Regions from separate parts of the Chryseobacterium culicis genome, predicted to be linked through region 2. Evidence: riboswitches for the same ligand, from Rfam matches in the RefSeq annotation. Region 2 holds a riboswitch; each other region holds the start of a gene.

Evidence for each region. Region 2 has a riboswitch for thiamine pyrophosphate ahead of pnuC (nicotinamide riboside transporter PnuC). Riboswitches for the same ligand answer to the same signal wherever they lie in the genome.
Region 1: another riboswitch for thiamine pyrophosphate. It lies ahead of CQ022_RS20505 (TonB-dependent receptor); the one in region 2 lies ahead of pnuC (nicotinamide riboside transporter PnuC).
Region 3: another riboswitch for thiamine pyrophosphate. It lies ahead of thiS (sulfur carrier protein ThiS); the one in region 2 lies ahead of pnuC (nicotinamide riboside transporter PnuC).

The regions. Positions count from the first base shown of each region.
Region 1 is NZ_PCPP01000005.1:171,417-174,704, forward strand. It holds gene CQ022_RS20495 (bifunctional aconitate hydratase 2/2-methylisocitrate dehydratase) at 1-548, opposite strand, end outside; gene CQ022_RS20500 (WG repeat-containing protein) at 836-1,606, shown strand; TPP riboswitch at 1,812-1,901, shown strand; gene CQ022_RS20505 (TonB-dependent receptor) at 1,962-3,288, shown strand, end outside.
Region 2 is NZ_PCPP01000001.1:549,771-553,058, reverse strand. It holds gene CQ022_RS02605 (hypothetical protein) at 1-874, opposite strand, end outside; gene pnuC (nicotinamide riboside transporter PnuC) at 861-1,457, opposite strand; TPP riboswitch at 1,483-1,591, opposite strand; gene CQ022_RS02595 (hypothetical protein) at 1,714-2,307, shown strand; gene CQ022_RS02590 (alpha-ketoglutarate-dependent dioxygenase AlkB family protein) at 2,317-2,928, opposite strand.
Region 3 is NZ_PCPP01000005.1:148,608-151,895, reverse strand. It holds gene thiC (phosphomethylpyrimidine synthase ThiC) at 1-1,570, opposite strand, end outside; gene thiS (sulfur carrier protein ThiS) at 1,595-1,801, opposite strand; TPP riboswitch at 1,860-1,956, opposite strand; gene CQ022_RS20420 (hypothetical protein) at 2,062-2,904, opposite strand; gene CQ022_RS20415 (RluA family pseudouridine synthase) at 2,925-3,288, opposite strand, start outside.

The DNA.
Region 1 (3,288 bases), on a different contig from region 2:
TCTCCTTCACCTGCAATAAATGTTACTACTTTAATTTCTTCAGCAACTTCGGGAAGTTTTGTGAAAAATTCAGCTTTTGCGTAGCTTTCAAGAATTTCTTTTGCAATTTCGTTACCGCTATTGAATGCTTCCTTCAGACGGGTAGTGTCTGCTTCGTAAAGGAAAACCTGTGTTTTAAGAACATTAGCCGCTTCTTTAGCAATTGCTGCATCATTTCCTAAAGCAAGGTCTAACAACACTTCAATAGAAGGTCCACCTTTCATATGAGATAATAATTCAAAGGCAAATGCCGGAGAAATTTCTTCTACTACGGATTCACCTAGAATAATTTCTTTTAAAAATTTTGCTTTTACTCCCGCTGCACTTGTTGTTCCGGGTAGTGTGTTATAAATGAAAAATTGAAGAGAATCTGATCGGTCAGCATTACCTGAATCTTTAATTTGCGTAATAATTTCGCTTAGTAATTCAGCACCATCAATTGGCTTTGGATGAAGCCCCTGGGTTTTTCTTTCTTCAATCTCTTTGATGTAATCCTTATAAATACTCATAATAGAAGGTCTTTCAAAATTAAAGGTAGGCCTGCTTTTTCTTTATCGGTCTGTATAAATACAGTTAATGACATTTTGAGTTCTCGCATTTTGATGCAACATTAACCGAATAAAGTCAGCATAATCTACACTTTTCCAAAAGTTTTTTAAAATTATCAAACAATTCAAAATGTTCCCAAAATTACGAAATTTTACTATTTTATAAGAATGAAATTATTTAGATTCTTTATAAATATGAATTTTATAATATCTATTTTTGGTCGTATTTTTGTAAACAAATGGAGAATATGAAAAATATCCTGAATGTTTTATGTGTTTTTATTTCGATTTTCGTTTTCTCTCAGACTCAATCTGTGAAGAAAATTCCCACGAAGAAAGGATCGAAAACCGCGGTCAAAAAAGCTACTGCAGCCCATAAGCCTGCTGCTGATCTTGTTATGATCAATAAAGATCTTCCTCTTTTGATTCCTAAGAAGAAAGGGGATCAGTTCGGATATGTTAACCAGAATGGGAAATTTATTATTCAGCCGGAATATCATATTGCCGTATTTTTTTATGAAGACTGCAATCTTCTGAATTCACCTAATGAAAAGGCTAGAAAATTTGGAACAAAAGAGTATGCGACCGTAGAGAAAAATATGATTTCGTACCGTGTAGACCAATCGGGAAAGAGAGTATATCAGTTCAAAGAAGCAGATTTTGGAAAATGTAAATTCGAAGAATATAAACAACAGTTGTTCCAGGCTTACATCCTCAACGGTTTTTACGGAATTATTGAAAAATCAAAGTTTGTGAATGCAGCTGATTACAGACAATACCAAATCTATCCTCAATACCAGTATCTGTTTATTCTGGAGGGAGATGATGTAGCTAATCCTATGATTGTGGCTTCCAATAATGATAAATTTGGAGTTATTGATGTCAACAATAAAATTATCATTCCGTTTGAATACTCGAATATTAAAAGAAATTTCAGCTGGAAACTGGGAAAAATGTTTGAAGTGACAAAAGATGGCTCAAATTATTACTATATCGACTCCAACAACAAAACTTATTAGATAATTATAAATTATAAATGATGAATGATGAATGATGAATGATGAATGATGAATGATGAATGATTTATTTGATAACTCCTATTTTTCGTAGTATTTTTCCATTGCGTAACTCGCAACCTAACACCCCGTATCTTGCACCTCGTAAGCCGCTATCCCGCATCTCGAAACCCGAATCTCAATTCATATATTTTTTGTATTTTTGCCGTTGAAATAAAGGGGTGCTTTAACAGGCTGAGATTATACCCAACGAACCTGGAACAGGTAATGCTGTTTAGGGATGTGTCTTCATAAGACGCTGAATTGTATAATATCTTATCGATCCCCTTTTATTCATTAAATGTCAAAGATTTATAGAATGAAAGGATTATTTTTTTTAGGGCTTAGCGTAAGCTCTGTAGCTTTTATCCAGGCTCAGAATAAAGATTCTCTGAAGGTCAGGGAAATTGAAGCGGTCAACTTTACTAAAAGACTTCCGGTTGCAAAGGAAATCATCAATGTACAGAAAGATTTAGACGGGAAAAATTTGGGACAGGATCTTCCTATCCTTTTAAAAAATCAAACCTCTGTAATTTCCACCTCAGATGCAGGAAACGGAGTGGGATATACCGGTTTTAGAATTCGTGGAGTTTCAGGAAGTGCCATTAATGTAATGATGAATGGTGTTCCGTACAACGATTCTGAAAGCCAGGGAACATTTTTTGTCAACGTTCCGGATTTAACAAGTTCTGCCTCACAGATTGTCATTCAGAGAGGAGTGGGAACTTCCAATAATGGTGTTTCTGCTTTCGGAGCAAGTATTAATGTACTTTCCAAAGATCCGGAAGAGAAATTTTATTTTAAAACAGATGACAGTTACGGATCATTTAATACCTATAAATATTCAGCTGAAATAGGCTCCGGGAAATTCTGGAACAACCGTCTTTCTGTAATGGGAAGATATACTCATATTCACTCTGACGGATATATTGACAGAGCTTCATCCAATTTACACTCTTATAATTTTACCGCTTTATTTGAAGAGGGAAATACGAAGCTACGTTTAATGGCTTTCGGAGGTAAAGAGAAAACGTATCAGGCCTGGAATGGGATTGATCGTAAAACCTGGGAAACAGACCCGAAATTCAATGTTTCGGGAGCAATTTATGATGCCAATTGGGAGAATATTGTAAGTTTCTATGACAATGAAACCGATAATTACAGACAGAATCATTATCAGTTACTTTGGGAACAAAAATTCAGTGACCGATGGAATCTGGAAACAACTTTTCATTATACCAAAGGAAAAGGATATTACGAAAACTATAAGCAGGGAAATCTTTTTTCAAGATACAATCTGCCTAATATCATTGAAGGTGGACAAACCATAAAATACTCTGATTTTATCAGAAAAAAATGGCTGAATAATGATTTCTATGGTATGGTTTCTACCTTGTACGGAAAGTTTGAAAATCTGGATCTGAACTTTGGAGCTGTTGTGAATCAGTATTACGGAAGGCATTATGGAAATGTTACCGGTGTATTTTTCCCTCAGATTGATGAAAGTGAATACTACAGAAACCGCTCGGTAAAGAATGAAGTGTCTGGTTTTGCAAAAGCATTATTCAGAGTAGATAACTTTGAATTCTTTGGTGATTTACAACTAAGAAAAATCAATTACAATACCAAAATCCTGATGGCGGGTG
Region 2 (3,288 bases):
GAACCAGTTCTACCCCATATTGATGAATCTCATGTTCTTTATCGTCTGAAATTCCTTTGTGATCACCGAGTATATTTTCTACTTCTCTGGCTATGTTTAAAACTTTTTCCAAATGCTTTTCAACGGATTCTGCAAAACCTTTGAAATGGATCTCAGGACGAATACCTTCTGCTTCTTCAATAAAATGAGAGGCCATTCCCAAATAATTGACCAATAGCGTCAAATCCGCAAAAACCCGAAACGGAATGCTGTCCAGAATATCATTCGTGAAAAAATGATCGTACACAAAACTGTAGTCTTCGCTTACCATAACATTTTCAATGGTAAAGGAATAGGTACCGCTTGCTTTCATTCCCATAGATTTCCAGTTGGGGATAATTTCAGCATGTTCTTTCGGAATGATGAATGAGCGAATCACCTCATTGCCGTTGTTATCCGTTATAGGTTTCCCGTTTTCTGTAATCTTGGCATTCAGTGTAAAATGGGTCAGATGAGGTGCTCCTGTTGCAAAATTCCATGAACCGTTGATCAGATAGGTATTATCATCCTGCTTTTCTGCAGTGCCACCAACCATTCCGCTTCCGCCAAAACAGGTTTTGGTATGGGTGAAGAGTAACTGAGCAACTTCGGGTTTACTATTTCTGGAAAAATAGTTGGCTCCGGCACAAAGTGTCAGCATCCAGCCAAAGCTTCCATCGGTTTGCGCCCAGCCAAATAATGCTTTAAGCCCTTCTTCAAAACGATAGCCGAGTCCACCATATTTTTTGGGAACCCAGATTGTAAGCAATCCTTCTTCGTGAATATGCAGCATCACTTTATCAGAAATTACAGAAGCTCCCTGAAGTTCTTTTCTGATGTCTTTAATACTGAGCATGAGCTTTGGATTTAATGATTTTTTGCCATTCTATATAACCGGAGATTGCCACTAAAAATAAGAATGATGTCAAAACAGCATAGAGATATAATTCCTTATGAATCATTAAAGGAATGGAAATAATATTACTGATATTGAGGATCACCCAGTTTTCAATTTTCCGTCTTGCCATCAGCCACATTCCTGCCCAGGCAAAAGCACTTACCAGGGAATCCCAAACAGGAACATCCGAATCGGTAAAATGAGTGAGAAAAGACCAGAATAAGATAAAAGTTCCCAAAACAATTCCTCCGGTAATCCATTTTTCATTGGTGGTAGTAACGGAGATTTCCATTTCGGATTTCTGTTTCCCAAATTTCCAGTACAACCATCCGTAGATGCTCATGATCAGGTAATAAAGATTTAAGGTAAATTCAGCATAAAGCTTTGATGTAAGCATTACGTACAGCGTAAACAGAATACCTGCAATTCCGAAAAGATAGTTGTTGACATTGTTTTTACGGGCCAGTAAAACCTGAATCACTGAAAATAAGACTCCGAACCATTCCGGTAAGGTAATTTGTTTTAAAATGTCCTGCATCATATTAATTTTTAGAAATCAAATGATGAGATGATAAGTAAGCAATCCCTACGCCGGCATTGTCCGGATCAGGTGTGGAAGTACATTCCTGGGTATCATCTCAGCCACTGTTATCTGTAGCACCCCATTGTTGGGGCAAAGGTGCAGTTTTTTTGTGGAAAAAGAAAATACATCAACCTTTTTATTTTGAAATAGCATTCCCTTCAGAATTATCAATAATTTTTATATTTGTCAAACAATACCTTATAAAACGACAACCATGAACTTTTTCAAAAAACTTTTTTCAAAAAATACGGACACAACTGGTCAACAGCAGTCTGATACTCCAAGAATAGACGGAATATATACGGATGAATATTTCAAAAACAGATATACTGAAGATCAGCTTTTGTCCGATAATACTTTGGTTGATGGCTCATTCAGAATGCTGAACAGCTATTTCATGGATAACAAAATAACACCAGCTCTTGAAAATCCTATTTATCATCCTATGAATTTGGATAAGGCTGTTACTCAAGAACCCGGATTTTATGAGTATTGTAAATCATTTGATCAGGAAGACAAACAGATCGGACTAATGCTAACGGTAGCATTTTCATATTATATGGTTCATGAACTTGGGTTTAAACTGTACAGAGACAAAACTCCTGAATTTCCTTTACGATTTATGACTCTGAAATATGACAATAACGGAGGTGTTATTTCTTTATATCCGTTTGAATATTCTTTGAAAGTTTTAAACGGAGAAGCTTTATTCAATGATCTTCTGGAAAGAATTAAAAGCAATTTAGGAAATATCCCAAATGCAGAAGATTTAATCGCTAATTTTAAACAGAATCTGGCTCAGGAATAAATTATTACCCTACTCTTCACGAACTAACCGGAATGTAAGATTAATACGCTCCTTCATAGAAGTTACAGATTTAGCAATCCTGTGTTCCCAGTTTTCCTGAAGATCTCCTTTCATAATCAATAATGAACCGTGAGGAAGTGGCAGACTGTATTTACTCTGATGATGGTCTTTTTTCCTGAAATCAAAGTTTCTGGTCTGCCCCAGGCTTACTGATGCAATCACAGGACGTTTTCCGTATCTGCTTTCTTTATCTCTGTGCCAGGCAACAGAATCATTATGATCTCTGTAAAGGTTAAGCAATACAGAATTGAACTGGTAACCGAATGTTTCTTCTATCCTTTCTTTTAAAGAAAATAATTCGGGAGTCCAGACGTTATTATCCACTTCACCATTTCCTAATGGATAATCCGTTTTCGGATCCCCATACCATGCCGTTAAGCGTGGGGTCAGAACCGTTTTATCATACATTTTCTGGGTACGTTGTTTCCAGGGTGCTGTTTCAAGCAGATGAGCCTTCAGTTTATCTGCTTCATGCGGACTCAGGAAATGCTCACTGTATTCCAGAAGGTCTTTTGGAAATTCATATAAATCTTCTGAGTCGAACAAGCTGAGCTGAGTCATATTTTTATTTTTTAAATAAGAGAAAAGCTTATGGTATTTAAGCAAATAAAATTGATACAAATAATATCTACAAATATATTAATAATGATACATAATAAATCATTCACTGAAGATCATTATAAAAAAGTACACATGAGGAGATTTTTCACATGAGTTACATAATTATTTTTTTTTCGTTAAAAACAAGCCAATTATAGTATAATTCACTTTTATAACAAATTGTAAATTAAATATCTGAAATAATTAATACATTCAAAAAAACGAGTAATAATGCATTATCTGCATACAACAGGAAGTCACTTCGCCAAGATTTAATACTTAATTCAAAAATAATTATTCATCTTTGCAGCCTTAAAATCA
Region 3 (3,288 bases), on a different contig from region 2:
TACTTAATGCATTATCTCTGTACTGTGCTCCCGGATGACCTTTTGCTAAGTCTGCCGCATGGGCTGCCAGTTTATAAGTAATTACCCCAACTTTTACATCATCTTTATTCGGAAGACCTAAGTGTTCTTTCGGCGTTACATAACAAAGCATAGCACAGCCAAACCAACCGATCATCGCCGCCCCAATTCCTGAGGTAATGTGATCATAACCTGGAGCAATATCTGTAGTTAATGGGCCTAATGTATAAAATGGAGCTTCATGACATTCCTCCAGTTGTTTTTCCATATTTTCTTTGATCATATGCATCGGAACGTGGCCCGGGCCTTCGATCATTACCTGTACATTGTGCTTCCATGCAATTTTTGTCAGTTCCCCTAAAGTTTCCAGTTCTGCAAACTGAGCAGCATCGTTGGCATCTGCAATGGATCCTGGACGAAGACCGTCTCCCAGAGAGAAAGCTACATCATACTTCTTCATGATCTCGCAGATCTCCTCAAAATGAGTATATAAGAAGCTTTCTTTATGATGAAACAAACACCATTTCGCCATAATTGATCCTCCTCTGGAAACAATTCCGGTTACTCTTTTAGCGGTTAAATGGATGTATCTCAACAAAACACCAGCATGAATAGTGAAGTAAGAAACGCCCTGTTCTGCCTGTTCAATCAGGGTATCTCTGAAAATTTCCCATGTCAGGTCTTCCGGAACACCTTTTACTTTCTCCAATGCCTGATAAATAGGAACGGTACCAATTGGAACCGGACTGTTTCTGATGATCCACTCTCTTGTTTCGTGAATATTTTTTCCGGTTGAAAGATCCATAATCGTATCTCCTCCCCATCGGCAAGCCCAAACCGCTTTTTCTACTTCTTCTTCAATACTGGATGAAACGGCACTGTTTCCGATATTGGCATTGATTTTCACCAGAAAATTTCTTCCAATAATCATCGGTTCACTTTCAGGATGATTGATATTATTAGGAATGATTGCTCTTCCGGCAGCAATTTCGTCTCTTACAAACTCCGGAGTAATTTTACTTTTGGGAGTATTTGCTCCAAAGCTGTGTCCCGGATGTTGAAAAGCCATTTCTTTTGATACGGAATCAAGCTGTTCAATTCTTTGATTTTCCCTGATCGCTACGTATTCCATTTCCGGAGTAATGATTCCCTGTTTTGCATAATAAAGCTGGGTAACTTCTTTTCCTTCCTGCGCCACTTTAGGTTTATGGTCATAGGAAAACCTCAGTTCATCAAGACGTGGATCTGCTAAACGGGCTTTTCCGTATTCTGAGGTAATTCCTTCCAGAATATTTACGTCATTTCTATCCAGAATCCATTGTTCTCTGATTCTCGGAAGTCCTTTTTGAATGTCAATAACTGCATTTTCGTCAGTATAAGGTCCTGAAGTGTCGTAAATGGTTACCGGAGCATTATGTTCAAAGCCGCCATTGGTCAATTTGGTTGGGCTAAGCTGTATTTCACGCATTGCTACATTGATCGGATGTAATGTTCCTTCAACATAGATTTTCTTTGAGTTCGGAAATGGCGAACATGTAATGGAGTGAGCCATAAGTATTGGTATTAAATATGAGAATTAACCGCCTTGAGTGGCAGTAATGATTAAAACTGAATCGTTGTTGTTAAGGATGGTTTCCGCCCAGACTGACAGCGGAATAATGCGATTGTTTAGGGCTACAGCAATACCTTTCTTCTTTCCGGGTAGCTCAATAGCCAATAATGCTTCCAGGTTTTCAGGAAGTACATCAAATGTTTTTCGGGTGTGGTTGATTATAAGTTCCATTCCTAATAATTTAAAATATACTTTAGGAATGGCCATTATTGTACAATAGAATGTACAGCAAAAGTCATCTACTTTTCCCTACGCTGGTATGATCCAGATCAGGTTCAAAGGGTAAAGTCTCAGTCTGTTGGTAACAGACACCCCTAAAGTTGGGAACGAAGTTAGACATTTTTTTAGAATGAGCAAAATCTGAAATGATATGAAAGAAAAAAGACCATCTCAATTTTGAGACAGTCTTCACTTATATTTTAAATAGTTCTTTAGTAAAAAAGCTTCAAGCTTCCATCAGAATTATATTGATTAGTCCAATTTGATTGGCTCAGAAAAAATTCGGAACTATAAGGTTTATATTCTTTTGAAATCATTCTTTGAGGATTATTTTTTGATAATGAAAAGTAGAAATATTCTTCAAAAATACCCAAATTTTTAAATGGATTTTGTGCAGCATCAAAGTTATCAAAAGTAATTTCATTCGTAATGTAAGCATCCATATTATTATGCTTTTCAGTTTTAATAGCCTTTTCTAAATTTCCTGAATTATTATAAATAAATTTTTCTACGTAGGTCAAAATATAATCTTGAGGATCAGTCGGATCGTATGGAACATTAGGATATTCAGTTAAAATCTCAATTAATTTTCCTGAAGAATCATAAGTATAGGTCAAATACTTATCCATATATGAATTATTAACCTGTGGAATAACTACTTTAATAACTCTACCTTGATTATCAAATTCAAATTTCCTTTCATTCAATTGAACATTAAATGATGGATCTGAGCTATAACTTCCTACAACAGCTGTATTTCCTGAATAAGATATTTTAGTATAAATCAGATTTGTAAATCGGTCTGGAGCTCCCGAAGCTCCTGAGGACTTCAAAATTCCTCCATTTTTTTTATAAACTCTTCCCTGAGCATCATATTCGAACATATAATTTTGTTCCAATCCATTAAAGACAGGTGACAAAACAGGATAATTCCACGATATTTTACTTGTATTTTCGGTAATCGTCTGTTGTGAATGATCAACTGGCAATTCATCATTGTCTGAACAAGATACCATAACCAGCAATGTGGCTAATAAAAGTGATTTGAATTTCATGGTATAGTTTTATGATATGCTTATTCTTCACAAGCCCTCCAGATTGCATCATTCTGCGGAACAGGAGCTATGATCTCAATGTTTTCTTTGGTAACAGGATGAATAAATTCCAGTTTTCTTGCATGAAGATTAATTCCTCCATCCGGATTGGAGCGTGGTGCTCCATATTTCAGATCTCCTTTGATCGGAATTCCTGTTTTAGACAATTGCGCTCTGATCTGATGATGTCTTCCCGTTTCAAGGTCAATTTCAAGAAGAAGATAATTATCTAATGTTTTAATCACATGATACGTAAGAATGGCTTCTTTTGCTCCTTCAGTAACTTTAGGAAACACGATTGCTTTATTATTTTTTTCGTTTTTCTTTAAATAATGAACCAGTCTC